2 regions of the Nocardia halotolerans genome follow, and region 2 is predicted to be linked to the other one. Evidence: riboswitches for the same ligand, from Rfam matches in the RefSeq annotation. Region 2 holds a riboswitch; the other holds the start of a gene.
The links. A riboswitch is a leader RNA that binds a small molecule or an ion and turns the genes downstream of it on or off. The one in region 2 is predicted to bind S-adenosylmethionine.

Region 1: linked by a shared signal. The riboswitch ahead of ACFO5K_RS18095 (rhodanese-like domain-containing protein) and the one ahead of ACFO5K_RS02790 (aminotransferase class V-fold PLP-dependent enzyme) in region 2 are both predicted to bind S-adenosylmethionine.

What each region holds. Positions count from the first base shown of each region.
Region 1 covers NZ_JBHSDL010000014.1:1,640,606-1,647,861, forward strand. The annotation lists gene ACFO5K_RS18075 (Uma2 family endonuclease) at 1-410, shown strand, start outside; gene ACFO5K_RS18080 (amidohydrolase family protein) at 519-1,376, opposite strand; gene ACFO5K_RS18085 (FAD-dependent oxidoreductase) at 1,607-2,995, opposite strand; gene ACFO5K_RS18090 (Rv0361 family membrane protein) at 3,186-3,644, shown strand; SAM riboswitch class IV at 3,690-3,807, shown strand; gene ACFO5K_RS18095 (rhodanese-like domain-containing protein) at 3,824-4,240, shown strand; gene ACFO5K_RS18100 (O-succinylhomoserine sulfhydrylase) at 4,251-5,459, shown strand; gene ACFO5K_RS18105 (DUF456 domain-containing protein) at 5,577-6,059, opposite strand; gene ACFO5K_RS18110 (CaiB/BaiF CoA transferase family protein) at 6,188-7,256, shown strand, end outside.
Region 2 covers NZ_JBHSDL010000003.1:36,652-43,907, forward strand. The annotation lists gene ACFO5K_RS02775 (M1 family metallopeptidase) at 1-1,262, opposite strand, end outside; gene ACFO5K_RS02780 (Pls/PosA family non-ribosomal peptide synthetase) at 1,262-5,149, opposite strand; gene ACFO5K_RS02785 (MarR family winged helix-turn-helix transcriptional regulator) at 5,304-5,726, opposite strand; SAM riboswitch class IV at 5,885-5,999, shown strand; gene ACFO5K_RS02790 (aminotransferase class V-fold PLP-dependent enzyme) at 6,043-7,256, shown strand, end outside.

The sequences.
Region 1 (7,256 bases), on a different contig from region 2:
GCGACACGCCTATGCGGCTCGCAGACAACGACGACGCCGACCCAGCACGCCGACTGTGCGCCCGATACCCGGACTTGATCCTGCGGGACTGTTCCGATGGTCCCTACGATGCACAACACGTCGCCGACCAAACACTGATCGTTGTCGAGGTGACGTCGGAGAGCACCATCGACAGCGACATCGGCATCAAACGTGAGCTCTACGCGCGCGCGGGCATTCCGATGTACCTGATCGTCCATTTCGACAAGGACTGGCAGCACATCGCCATGATCGAGGAGCTGCGCCTGGACTGGTCAGGACGACGGTATGTCGGCTGGAACAAGCACACCGACGCCTTGGTGCTGACCGAACCGGTCAAAGTCGCCGTCATGTTCGAGGACCTACAGAGCCCCCTGCCACGCCGTCCGTGACACCGAAGCCAGCCGCCGTCCACCCGTCGCAACAGCGGAAGACCAAGCCGGGCCAGGCGGTCGACTATCTCGTTGGGTACGGCTTTGGAGTTCGTGTTGTTCGAGGGCCTACTCGATGATCGGGAGGGGGCGGGTGTGTTCGTCGCCTGCGCCCGGTAGGTCGGAGCGGGGGATCGGCAAGGTGGGGTTTTCGGTGCGGGGCAGCTGGAAGTCGGTCGCGGGGCGCTGTGCGGCCGGGAGCCGGTAGCACTCGCGGGCGTTGTCCTCGAGCACCGCGTGCGTATCGGCGCCGACGACGTGGCGGATCAGATCCACATCAGCGTCCTCGAACGGGCGGCCCGCGCGGGTACCGGGAAGATCCGAACCGAACATCAGCGCACCCGGATTCACGGCGTGGATGCGGCGCAGCGTCTCGGCCACATCCATGTCGACCCGGCCGAAGCCGGTCGCCTTCACCTTGGCCCCGCGATCCACCAGGTCCAGCAGATACGGCAGCCCCTCCTCGGACATGCCGAGATGGTCGATGACCAGGGCGGGCAGCTTGGAGATCACCGGTTGCAGCGAGGCCAGCATCTGACCGTCGATGTAGAGCTCCACATGCCAGCCCGCGAGCTCGTGCGCGCGCAACGCCTGCAGGGTCATCGCGGTGATGTCGGCGGCCGCGCGCTTGAGATTGAAGCGCAACGCCCGCACCCCGGCCCGATCGAGCTCGAGAATCTCGTCGTCGGTAGCGTCCAGGTCCAGCCGGGTCACCCCGACCCACCCCGTACCGAGCGCGCCGAGCGCGGCCTTCAGATAGGACTGATCCGTACCTTGGAACGACGCGCTGACCACGGCGCCACCGCGAATATCGAAGCCCGACATACGGTCTCGATAGTCCTCGATGAGGTACGGCTCGGGCAGGTAGCCTTCGTTCTCGATCAGCGGAAACCGCGGATCGATGATGTGGACATGCGCATCGAACACCTGTACAGAATGCCCTACTGTGTTTGTTTGAGCGCTGGCGCGCTCGAGGTTCGCGGCCCCTTGTGTCCCGACGATCAGGCGCCGTTGCTTGCTCCTTCGTCGCGTACGCAACGGCGCCTGATCGTCGGGACGGCCACGAACCGCCGCTTCGCGGCGGCCCCTCCTCGAGGTCGGGGCGTACGGGGCTGGGTTTTCGCGTCGCGGCACCGCCTCTGAGGCCGCTGCGATTGTTACGCCTTGTTCGGCTCCGAGGCGCGCAGCATGTCTTCGCGCTCGACGACCTTCACGCGCTCGCGGCCCTCCGGCTCGCCCAGGGCGCGCTCGTGCGCGTCGAGGCGGTACCAGCCGGCCCACGTGGTGAACGGGATGCCCTTGGCCTCGAGGAACTCGGTGACGGCGTCGAGTTCCGGCTTCGCCGCGGGGGTGAAGTCCTTGGCGTCGTCGAGCAGGCAGGCGATGGTTTCGTTGGCGTCGCCCTTGGTGTGGCCGATCAGGCCGACCGGGCCACGCTTGATCCAGCCGGTCACATAGGTGGCGGGCATGAAGCGGGCGTTGCCCTCGGCGGTCTCGTCGGCGATCACGCGACCGGCTTCGTTGGGCACGGTGCCCGCCTGGTCGTCGAAGGGCAGCTGGTTGATGTTCTGCGACAGGTAGCCGACGGCGCGGTACACGGCCTGCACGTCCCACTGCCGGAACTCGCCGGTGCCCTTGACGTTGCCGGTGCCGTCGAGCTGGGTGCGTTCGGTCTTCAGGCCGACGACCTTGCCGTTGTCACCGACGATCTCCGACGGCGACTCGAAGAAGTGCAGGAACAGCTTGTGCGGGCGGTTGCCCTGGTCGCGAATCGCCCACTGCTCGAGGGTGTTGGCGACCATGTCGACCTGCTTGGAGTTGCGGCGCGCGGCCTCGGAACCCTCGTCGTAGTCGATGTCCTCGGGATCGACGATCACCTCGATCGTCGGGGAATGGTCGAGTTCACGCAGCTCGAGCGGGGTGAACTTGGCCTGGGCGGGGCCGCGGCGTCCGAAGACGTGCACCTCGACGGCCTTGTTCTCCTTCAGGCCCCGGTAGACGTTCGGCGGGATCTCGGTGGGCAGCAGCTCGTCGCCGGTCTTGGCCAGCACGCGGGCCACGTCCAAGGCGACGTTGCCGACGCCGAGCACGGCGACCTTCTCGGCCTCGAGCGGCCACACCCGCGGCACATCGGGGTGGCCGTCGTACCAGGACACGAAGTCGGCGGCACCGTAGGAGCCGTCGAGATCGATGCCGGGGACCGGCAGGGCGCGGTCGGCGTTGGCGCCGGTGGAGAAGATCACCGCGTCGTAGAACTGACGCAGGTCGTCGAGGGTGATGTCGGTGCCGTAGTCGATGTTGCCGAGCAGGCGCACCTGGTCCTTGTCGAGAACCTTGTGCAGGGCGGTGATGATGCCCTTGATGCGCGGGTGATCGGGGGCCACGCCGTAGCGGATGAGGCCGAACGGCGCGGGCATGCGTTCGTAGAGGTCGATGCTGACCTCGGCGTCGGACTTCATCAACGCGTCGGCGGCGTAGATACCGGCCGGTCCTGCGCCCACGATCGCAATGCGGAGCGGGCGGGTCGCTGCACTCTGTTCGGTCATCTTTACGCGCACCCTTTGGTCGAGAACTGATTTGTCGGCGTCAACTTAGCTTAGGCTAAGTCCCGTTCCGGCTATTGGCGGCTGCCATCGACGTCGGCAGCCGACCGCAATCATGGCGATTCTAGCTGCGGCATTGCGGCCGCCCGGCGTGCGGTGTGGCTGCCCGCGCGGGTTCTGACAGGATTACAGCATGAACGAGGAGCAAACAGGCTCGGACGAGGCGCCCGTCGTGGTCGATCAGACCGACAAGCGGTCCGTCGTCCCGTTCGTCGCGGCCGCTGCGATCGCGATCGTCGTGCTCATCGGCATCGTGCTCGGCGGACTGCTCGCGCCCGCTGAGAAAAATGTCACATTGGCCGATCGGCTCGCGGCCGCTGTCACCAACTATATCGACGCTCGCGCGCGCACCGAGCAGCGTCCGCCGCCCGGCGTCGCCTGCGCGGGCTTCGACGAGGTGAAGTCCGGGCTCAGCGACCGGCTCGGCGGCCCGAAATCAGCGGTGACGCTCGACAAGAAGGGCTTTTCCAACCCCACCGTCAACGGCGATCGCGGCAAAATCGACGCCACCGTCTCCTTCGACGGCAAGACCGAGTCGAGCACCTGGAACCTGACCCGCGTCGACGGGGAATGGCTGGTGTGCAACCCGTGAATCGTTTGACACGGTGACCTGTGCCGGGGCAATCTCAGATCGCAAGGTCACGAGTGCCAGCGCCAAGCCCCGGCTCGCTGGTCGGCAACCCTCCTCCGCGGTGGGGTGCTCCGGGTGACGACCTGGCCGTGTGACGGGTGTTCCGCCACGGCAAGAGCGGATTCAGCAGGAGGTTCGACATGACTTATGCCGGCGACATCACCCCCGAGCGGGCATGGGAGATCCTGACCGAGCATCCGGGTGCGGTGCTGGTCGACGTGCGCACCGAAGGCGAATGGGAGCGGATCGGTATCCCCGACACCAGCTCCATCGAACGCCCGGCGCACTTCATCGAATGGGTCGACGGCACCGGCACGCCCAACCCCGCCTTCGGCACGCAGCTCGAACAGGCGCTCGCCGACCGCCCCGCCGACGCGCCCGTGGTGTTCCTGTGTCGCTCCGGTCAGCGTTCGGCACACGCGGCCGGCGTGGCGACCGCGGCGGGCATCGCCCCGTCCTACAACGTGCTCGACGGTTTCGAGGGCGGCCCCGACGCGTTCGGGCAGCGTGGCAGCACCGGCTGGCGCGCCGTCGGCCTGCCGTGGCGTCAGGCATGAGGAGACTCGCATGATCACCGGTGGTTCTTTCGACAAGCCACTGCCCGAGGGGGTCGGTCCCGCCACCCTCGGCGTGCGCGGCGGTCTGCGCCGTTCCGGTTTCGACGAGACGTCCGAGGCGCTGTATCTGACCTCGGGGTTCGTCTACGAGAGCGCCGAGGCCGCCGAGGCCGCGTTCACCGGCGACGCCGAACACTTCGTCTACTCCCGTTTCGGCAACCCGACGGTGGCCATGTTCGAGGAGCGCATCCGCCTGCTCGACGGCGCCGAAGCCGCCTTCGCCACGGCCTCTGGCATGTCGGCGGTCTTCACCGCGCTGGGCGCCCTGCTGAAGGCCGGTGACCGGCTCGTCGCCGCGCGCAGCCTGTTCGGTTCCTGCTTCGTTGTATGCAACGAGATCCTGCCGCGCTGGGGCATCGAAACCGTCTTCGTCGACGGTGACGACCTCGAGCAGTGGGAGCAGGCCCTGTCGGTGCCCACCCAGGCCGTGTTCTTCGAAACGCCCGCCAACCCGATGCAGACCCTCGTCGACGTGCGCAAGGTCAGCGAGCTGGCCCATGCCGCAGGCGCGAAAGTGGTGCTGGACAACGTCTTCGCCACCCCGCTGCTGCAACGCGGCTTCGAACTCGGCGCCGACGTGGTGGTGTACTCCGGCACCAAGCACATCGACGGCCAGGGCCGGGTACTCGGCGGCGCCATTCTGGGCGCCAAGGACTACATCGACGGCCCCGTCAAAACCCTGATGCGCCACACCGGTCCCGCCCTGAGCCCGTTCAACGCCTGGACCCTGCTCAAGGGCCTGGAAACGATGCCGCTGCGGGTACGCCAATCCACCGAATCGGCCCTGCGGGTCGCCGAGTTCCTGGAGTCGCACCCCGCGATCGACTGGGTGAGATACCCCTTCCTGCCCTCACATCCGCAGCACGACCTGGCACTGGCGCAGATGTCGGGCGGCGGCACCGTCGTCACCTTCGCTCTGCACGGCGACGACGGCAAGAAACGCGCCTTCGAAGTGCTCAACCGCCTGCGCATCATCGACATCTCCAACAACCTCGGTGACGCCAAAACCATGATCACCCACCCGGCTACCACCACTCACCGGGCGATGGGCCCCGAGGGCCGCGCCTCGATCGGCTTGTCCGACGGGGTGGTTCGCCTCTCGGTCGGCCTCGAAGACCTCGAAGATCTTTTGAGCGACCTCGACCACGCCCTGAGCTGAACTGTGCGGTTCACGGCACTCTGTGGCCGGGTCGCACCGTGTAGGGCACGGCTCGGCATGGCGACGATCGCTCGCGTTACGCGGGTCGAGTGCGGCTTGTGTCGGGGAACGGGATCTTCAGGCCAGCACCGCGCCGACCAGCCATACCCCCGAGGCGATCAGGGCGCCGAACAGTTCGACCAGCATGGACAGGCCCACGCCCTTGAGGGCGTGCGCGGTGGCGGGCCAGGCCAGGTCGTTGGTTTTCAGGCGGTGTAGTTCGGCGAGGTAGACGCCGAGGACGAAGCCGATGAACAGGCCGATGATCGGGATGACGAAGAAGCCGATCACGCCGAGGACGGCGCCGATCAGCAGCGCCCGGTTGGACACGCCCGCCTCCCGCATCCGCCGGCCGGGCCAGGTGTATTTCACGACGCCGGTGAGCACCAGCGCGACCGAGGCGATGGCGAATACCGTCCAGGCGGTGGCGCCGCCGGTGAGGAATGCCCAGACCGCGATGGCCGCGAAGATGAGCAGCACGCCCGGCAGGATCGGGACGATGATGCCGAGGAGGCCGACCAGAATGACGAGGCCGACGATGACCTCACCCCACACACTCACTACCGGGTCCTCCCGTTGTCGCGCCGAGTCGCGCTGAGTCGAATTCTCGCCCATGCCCTACCCGTGCCGCCATCCCAGCGCTATTGTCGGGGTGTCAATACCGTTCGACGACGAACAGAGGTCATCACGTGAGCACCACCGCCGGACAGGGCCCTCTCGCGGGCATCAAGGTCGTCGAGTTGGCGGGCATCGGACCAGGGCCGCACGCCGCGTTGCTGCTGGCCGATCTCGGCGCCGACGTGGTACGGGTGCAGCGTCCCAAGCAGCTGCCCGGTTTCATCGAACGCCCGCAGTGGCGTGGCCGCACCATCGTCGAGGCCAACCTGAAGGACCCCGCCGACGTCGCCAAGATCCTCGACCTGGTCGAGAAGGCCGACGTGCTGCTCGAGGGCTTCCGCCCCGGCGTCACCGAACGCATGGGCCTGGGCCCCGACGACGCGCTGGCGCGCAACCCGCGCCTGGTCTACGGCCGGATGACCGGCTGGGGCCAGTACGGCCCGATGGCCGACCGCGCCGGCCACGACATCAACTACATCTCGCTCACCGGCGTGCTCAACGCGATCGGACGCAAGGGTGAGCGGCCGGTGCCGCCGCTGAACATGGTCGGCGACTTCGGTGGCGGTTCGATGTTCCTGGTGTTCGGCGTGCTCGCGGCACTGCTCGAGCGCCAGAACTCCGGCAAGGGCCAGGTGGTCGACGCGGCGATGGTCGATGGGGCGCTGGCTCTTTCGCACTTCGTGTGGGGCATGCGCGGGGTCGGCCTGTGGTCCGACGAGCGCGGCGAGAACCTGCTCGACACCGGCATGGCGTTCTACGACACCTACGAAACCTCCGACGGCAAGTACATGGCGGTCGGCGCGATCGAGCCGCAGTTCTACCAAGAGCTGCTGGCCGGACTCGGAATCGACCCCGAAGGCCTGCCCCAGCAGCTCGACCCGGACCGCCAGGAGGAGTTGCGCAAGCTGTTCACCGAGCGGTTCAAGACCAAGACCCGCGACGAGTGGACCGAGATCTTCCACGGCACCGACGCCTGCACGACGCCGGTGCTCACCTTCACCGAGGCCACCGAGAACCCGCACATCGTGGCGCGCACGGGGCTCGTGGAGATCGACGGTGTGGTGCAGCACGCCCCGGCCCCGCGCTTCTCGCGCACCCCCGGCAGCGTGCCGACGCCGCCGCCGACGGTGGCGACGCCGA
Region 2 (7,256 bases):
GCCACGCTGTAGTGACCCGCGAGGTCGACGAATTCTTCGGTGGTGACCGAGGAGTGCCGGTAGCGCGCCGTCCATTCCCGCAGGAGTTCGAAGAACAGGCGGTCGCGCAGCTCCAGGCGCAGCGCGTGCAGAGTCAGCGCGCCCCGCTTGTAGACGCGGTCGTCGAACATGTCCTCGGGACCGGGATCGCCGACGATGATGTCCTGCGGCTGGCGGGCCAGATTCGCGCGGGCGGCACGGGCCAGCTGGTCGGCGCTGGGGCCGCCCGCGGCTTCGGACCAGATCCATTCGGCGTAGCAGGCGAAACCCTCGTGCAGCCAGATGTCGCGCCAGTGCTTCAGGGTGAGGCTGTTGCCGAACCACTGGTGGGCCAGCTCGTGGGCCACGAGCCGTTCCGCGCCGCGCCTGCCGTCGCAGTGGTTGGCGCCGAAGATGGAGATGCCCTGCGCTTCGATCGGGATGTCGAGGTCGTCGTCGGTGACCACCACGCTGTAGTGCTCGAACGGGTAGGGCCCGAACCGTTCGGCGAACAGCGCCATCATCTCGGGTTGCCGGGCGAAATCGTGGTCGAAGTTCGCGCGCAACCGCGCCGGAACGACGGCATGCATCGGCACCGGTTCGCCGGGCGAGCCGACGCGGTACTTGCGGTAGTGGCCGATCTGGACCGTCGCCAGATAGGTCGCCATCGGCTCGGGCGCCTCGTACACCCAGGTGGTCTGGCTGGCCTTGGCCTGTTTGCGAACGAGGGTGCCGTTGGCCATGGCGTAGTACGGGCTGTCGGTGGTGATCGAGATCCGGTACGACGCTTTGGCACTGGGGTGGTCGTCGCACGGGAACCAGGAGGCCGCGCCGTTGGGCTGGCTGGCGACCAGCGAACCCTCGGTGAGTTCCTCCCAGCCGACCTCACCCCACTGCCCGCGCACGGGTTTCGGTGTGCCCGAGTACTGGACGGTTATCTCGAGGACCCCGCCCGCCGGGATCTTCTGCTGCGGGGTGATTGCCAGCTTGCCGTGCTGATGGACGAATTTCGCTGCCTTCGACCCGTTGACGAGTACCTTCGACACCGCCAGTGACTGGGACAGATCCAGCGTCACCCAGAGGCGCACCTCGGTGGTCACGGCGATGACCACAGCCCGCCCGGTGAGCCGGTTGCTGGCCGGTTTGTAACTGAGCTCGAGCTCGTAGCGCGACACCCGGTAGCCCCGGTTGCCGTTCTGCGGCAGATAGTCGTCGATCGGGTCCTCGTAGAACTTGCTCCGCATCAGGCGGGACCGGCCCAGGGCGAGATGGGGTTGCCCCACCAACGCGTCGACGGCGGGACCACGTCGCCGCGCATCACCAGCGAGGCGGGTCCGATGGTGGCGCCGGCCCCGATGTGGGCGGCGGGCAGGGCGACACAGTGCGGTCCGAGGGTGGCGCCCGCGTCCAGGGTCACCGTGTCCATCGCCATGATGCGGTCGTGGAACAGGTGGGTCTGCACCACACAACCGCGTTCCACGGTCGCACCGTCACCGAGTGTCACCAGGTCCGCCTCCGGTAGCCAATAGGACTCGCACCATACCCCGCGACCGATCTTGGCACCGAGGCCGCGCAGCCACAGATTCATCACCGGAGTACCCGTTGCCGCGCGGGCGAACCAGGGTGCCGCGACAGTCTCCACGAAGGCGTCCGATACCTCGTTGCGCCACACGAACGAGCTCCACAGCGGGTGCTCGATCGCGCGAATCCGCCCCACCAGCAACCATTTCGCGGCGATCGCGCACGCCCCCGCGACCGCGCCCGCCACCATCAGCACCAGCCCGGACACCAGCGCGGCGACCAGGTAGCCGGCGTGGTCGGCGATCAGCGCGAGGACGAACAGCACGCCCAGCCCGATCGCGAAGGTCACCATCACCGGCACCAACCGGCAGGTCTCGACGAAGGCGCGCGCCAGCTTCAACCGCAGCGGCGGATCGAACGTGCGTGAGGTGTCGCTGGATTCGGCCGCGCGACGCAACCGCACCGGTGGACTACCCAGCCACGACGACCCCGCCTTGGCCTTGCTCGGCGCGGCCGAGAGCACCGCGACCAGACCGTTCTTGGGTACTCGGCGTCCCGGCGCGGTCATGCCGGAGTTGCCGAGGAAGGCGCGTTTGCCGACCTTCGACTCGCCGATGCGCAGCCAACCGCCGCCGAGTTCGTAACTGCCGATCATGGTGTCGTCGGCCAGGAACGCGCCGTCGGCGACCACGGTGAACTTGGGTAGCAGCAGCACCGTCGACGCCTCGACGTTCTTGCCGATCTTGGCACCGAGCAGGCGCAACCAGACCGGGGTGAGCAGGCTGGCGTAGAGCGGGAACAAGAATGTGCGGGCCGAATCGAGCAGTCGTTCGGTGGCCCACACCTGCCAGCCGGTGCGGCTGCGCACCGGGTGATAGCCCTCGCGCAGGCCGATGCCGAGCAGGCGCACCGCGAGCACGGTGGCGGCGGCGTAGACGGCCAAGCTCAGCAGAGTGGCCACCGGCAGGATGGCGAAACCGCGCAGGGCGGCCGCGCCGATGGTGGTCTGCTCGCGGATGCACCAGGCGATGAAGGTGCCGCCCACGGCCAGGCCGAACACCGGCATCGCGGCCAGCACCATCGATGACAGACCGAACACCAGCAGCCAGTGCCTGGCGCGTTCGGGGGCGTGGTCGGGCCAGCGCCGCGGTGCCTTACCGGTTTTCGCGGCCGGTGAGCCCGCCCATTCCTGTTCGCCCTTGACCTTGCCCGACACCGCCGAGCCGGGCGCGACCTCGGCTCGTTTACCGATCTTGGTGCCGGGCAGCAGGATCGAACGGGCGCCGATCACCGCACCGTCACCGATGGTGATGCCGCCGATGTGCACGCGGTCGCCGTCGACCCAGTACCCCGACAGATCGACCTCGGGTTCCACACTGGCGCCGTCGCCGAGCTCGAGCATGCCGGTGACCGGCGGCAGGCTGTGCAGGTCGACGCCCTTGCCGATCTTCGCGCCGAGCGCGCGGGCGAAGGGCACCATCAGCGGTGCGCCGGAGAGGTTCTCGGCGCCGCTGGCCTCCGAGAGCCGCACCGCGGCCCACAATCGCAGGTGCACTCCGGAGCCGCGGGCGTAGGTGCCGGGGCGGACACCGGCGAGCAGGACGCGCGCGCCGGCCACACACAGCGTCATCCGGCCCAGTGGCGAGATGAACAGTACGAAGGCCAGTGCGATCCACCACCACGACAGCCGCGGCAGCCAGGGCAGTGAACCCGACCAGCCCGCGATGGCCGACACCATCGCCAACCAGGTGACCCATTGCAGGCCGGTGAGCGTGGTGAGCGGCACGGTGGCCAGCACCTGGGTGAGCTGTGCGCGCCGCGGGGTCGGCTCGACGACCCGGGTGTCCACGGCCGCGACCGGGGCGCTGCCGTCGAGCAACTCGACCAGCGAGCCCAGGCGCGGATGGTCGTAGAGATCGGCGACGGTCACGTGCGGATACCGTTCGCGCAGCGCGCCCACCAGTTGCGCCGCCGCCAGCGACCCGCCGCCCACATCGAAGAAATCGGTGTCGAGACCGGTGACCTCGGCGCCGAGGATGGCATCCCACAGTCCGGCCACCCAGGCGGCGGTGCCGCGCAGGCCGTGCTCGGCCGTGTCGTCGGAGCTGGGCAACGGCCAGGGCAGGGCGTCGCGGTCGACCTTGCCCGACGTGCGGGTCGGCAGATCGGCGACCACCGCGAGGCGGGGCACCAGTGGCGCCGGAAGTTGTTCGGCCAGTATCGCTCTGGCCTTCTTCGCATCGAAGTCGGGTCCGGCGCCGGTGAGGTAGCCGACGAGTATCTTGTTGCCGGCCTTGGTGGTCCGGATCGCGGCCGCCGCCCCGCTGACACCGGGCAGATGTTGCAGCGCGTTGTCGATCTCGCCGAGTTCGATCCGGCGGCCACCGATCTTGATCTGGTCGTCGGCACGGCCGAGGAAGATCAGTCCCTCGGGATCGTTGCGCACCAGATCGCCACTGCGATAAGCGCGTTCCCAGCCGAGCGAGGGCAGCGGCGCGTACTTCTCCGCGTCCTTGGCCGGGTCCAAGTAGCGGGCCAGGCCGACGCCACCGATCACGAGCTCCCCGGTCTCGCCCACCGGAACCGGGTTGCCCTGCGGGTCGACGACGGTGAGATCCCAGCCGTCCAGCGGCAGGCCGATGCGGATCGGCATCGTGCCGTCGAGCAGCGCGGCGCAGGCCACCACGGTCGCTTCGGTGGGGCCGTAGGTGTTCCACACCTCGCGTTCGGCGCCACCGGCGAGCCGTTCGGCCAGCTCCGGGGGCACCGCTTCGCCACCGAAGATCAACAGCCGCACCGAGTCCAGGGCCTCGGCGGGCCAGGTCGCGGCCAGTGTCGGCACGGTGGACACGATGCTGATCTCGCGGCGCATCAACCACGGGCCCAGGTCGGCGCCGGTGCGCACCAGGTCACGCGGGGCGGGCACCAGGCAGGCGCCGTGCCGCCAGGCCAGCCACATCTCCTCGCAGGAAGCGTCGAATGCCACCGACAGCCCGGCCAGCACCCGGTCGCCGGGGCCGATCGGGGCGCCGGGCAGGAACAGCCGGGCCTCGGCGTCGACGAAGGCGGCGGCGTTGCGGTGCGTCACCGCAACACCTTTCGGCGTGCCGGTGGAACCGGAGGTGAAGATTATCCAGGCGTCGTCGTCCGGGCTGGGCAGGGTGTCCCAGTCGGAGATGTGGCCGGTGGCGGTGGTGGCCGACTCGATGCCCGCGGCGGTGGCCATCGCGCTCACCCTGGCCTCCCCGAAGACCAGGCGGGCGCGTTCCTCGGGGTCGTCGGCGTCGACGGGCACGTACGCGGCGCCGCAGTAGAGCACCGCCAGAATCGTCACGTACAGCGCCGCGCTGCCCGAGGGCATCCGCACGCCCACCCGGTCGCCCGGTCGCACCCCCGCGTCGGTGAGTTCGGTCATCCTGGCCTCGATCGCGGTGATCAGCTCCAGGTAGGTGAGCACCACCGTGCCGTCGTCGATGGCCGGTGCGTCGGGGTGGGCGAGGGCGGTGCTGGTCAGGATGTCGACCAGGGTGCGCGGCGCGGCGGCCAGATCGGCGCGCAGCAGCGGATCGCGCGGCCGGTCGGCCGGGACCTCAGTGTGTGGCTCGAGCATCGCGCTCAGTCCACCTCTCATCGGTTGACCCCCATCGGTGTCTGTTGTTTCACGGTCGGGTTACCGGAGGGCAAACGGGATGGTCACCAGATGCCAACGGTACTCGGGAGTTGGTGGGGCCGACGGCATCCGCGCGCGCGGGCGTCGGCGCTCGTCACGGGAGCTCGCCGAGGGCGGTGAGCGTGAGCCGGTGCAGGGTGGCGCGTTCGCCTGCGTCGAGGCGGTCCAGTACGCGGGCGGTGGCCTCCGCGATCAGCTTGTCGGTGCGCTTGCACTGTTTGCGTCCGGCCTCGGTGATCCGCAGCCGGTACTTGCGGCGGTCCTTGCCGTCGCGGGTGCGTTCGACCAGGCCCGCGCTTTCCAGCGCGTCGATCAGGCGGACCACTTCACTGCGGTCGATGCCGAGCGCGTCGCCCACTTTCTTCTGCGTCAGGTCGGCGTTCTCGGCGATGAAGGTGAGCACCCAGTGATCGCGCAACGGCAGGTCGATCTCGGCGTGCAGGGCCTTGGTGAGCCGCCCGAGCGCGTACACCGGATAGCGCGGAAGGCCGCGCACGGAGTTCGGGTTCGTGGACATGGCGGCCACTCTAACAAATAGTAGAGAAGCTCAATCATTTGGTGGTGCCATCATGGTGTCGGCAGATGGTCAGGGACGCCACGCGATGAGGGCAATTCAGGGGCAATCGCGAAACGGGTGGTTGACACGCGCCCGGGTCGTCTGCCAACCTCGGTGCAGGTCACGAGTGCCAGCGTTCAGCCCCGGCTTGCTGGTCGGCAACCCTCCTCCGCGGTGGGGTGCTCCGGGTGACGACCAGGCCGGCGTCCGTTGGGGACGCGGCAAGCGCGGACTCACCCCTTTGCGGAACGAGTCCCAGAGCCGACGGGATTTCGTCATGACTGCAGTACTCGACCCCACCTGCGCCCTCGCCACCGTGTCCGGTGCCGACCTGCGCGTCCCGCTGGTGCAAGGCGGCACCAGTGGCTACGTCAACTTCGACCACGCGGCGAGCGCGCCCGCTTTGAAGCAGGTCACCGACCGGATCTCGGCCCTGCTGCCGTACTACGCCAGCGTGCATCGCGGCGCGGGGTACGCCTCCCGGATCAGCACCGAATGCTACGAAGCATCGCGCGGCGCGGTGTCGCGGTTCCTCGACGCCGACGACGACCAGGTGGTGGTGTTCACCCGCAACACCACCGATTCGCTGAACCTGCTGGCCGGCTGCGTGCCGGGGGAGACGGTGGTGCTCGATATCGAGCACCACGCCAACTTCCTGCCCTGGACCGCACACGGCAGGCGGGTGGTGCGGGCCGCCGACACTGTCGAAGAGACCGTTCAGCGTCTGGTCGCCGAGTTGTGCAGCAAGCCGGCCGCGCTGCTCGCGGTGACCGGAGCTTCCAACGTCACCGGCGAGGTACTGCCGTTGGAGCGCCTGGCCACCATCGCCCACCTGTGCGGTGCGCGGCTGCTCGTCGACGCCGCCCAGCTGGCCCCGCACCGGCGGATCTCGTTGCGCGAGACCGGTATCGACTACCTCGCCTTCTCCGGGCACAAGCTGTACGCGCCGTTCGGTTCGGGCGTGCTCGTCGGCCGCCGCGACTGGCTCGACGACGGTGCGCCCTACCTGGCCGGTGGTGGCGCGGTACGCGAAGTCGGTGTGGCACAGGTGGAATGGGCCGTCGCGCCGCAACGCCACGAAGCCGGTTCGCCGAATGTGCTCGGCGCGGCCGCCATCGCCGCCGCCTGCGACGCCCTCGGCGCCATCGATCCCGCCGACCTCGTCGCGCACGAGAGTTTTCTGGCCGACCGGCTGCGTAACGGGTTGAGCGCCATCCCCGGTGTCGAACTGGTCCGCATCTGGTCCGACAGCCCCGACTGCGTGGGCATCGTCGCGTTCACCGTCGCCGGTTACGCCCCCGGCCAGGTCGCCGCCTACCTCTCCGCCGAACACGCCATCGGCCTGCGCGACGGCCGCTTCTGCGCACACCCCCTGCTGGCGAGCCTCGGCCTGGACGCCGCCCTCCGCGCCAGCATCGGCCTCGGCACCACCCTCGCCGACACGGACCGCCTGCTCACCGCCGTCTCCACCCTCGTCACCCACGGTCCCAC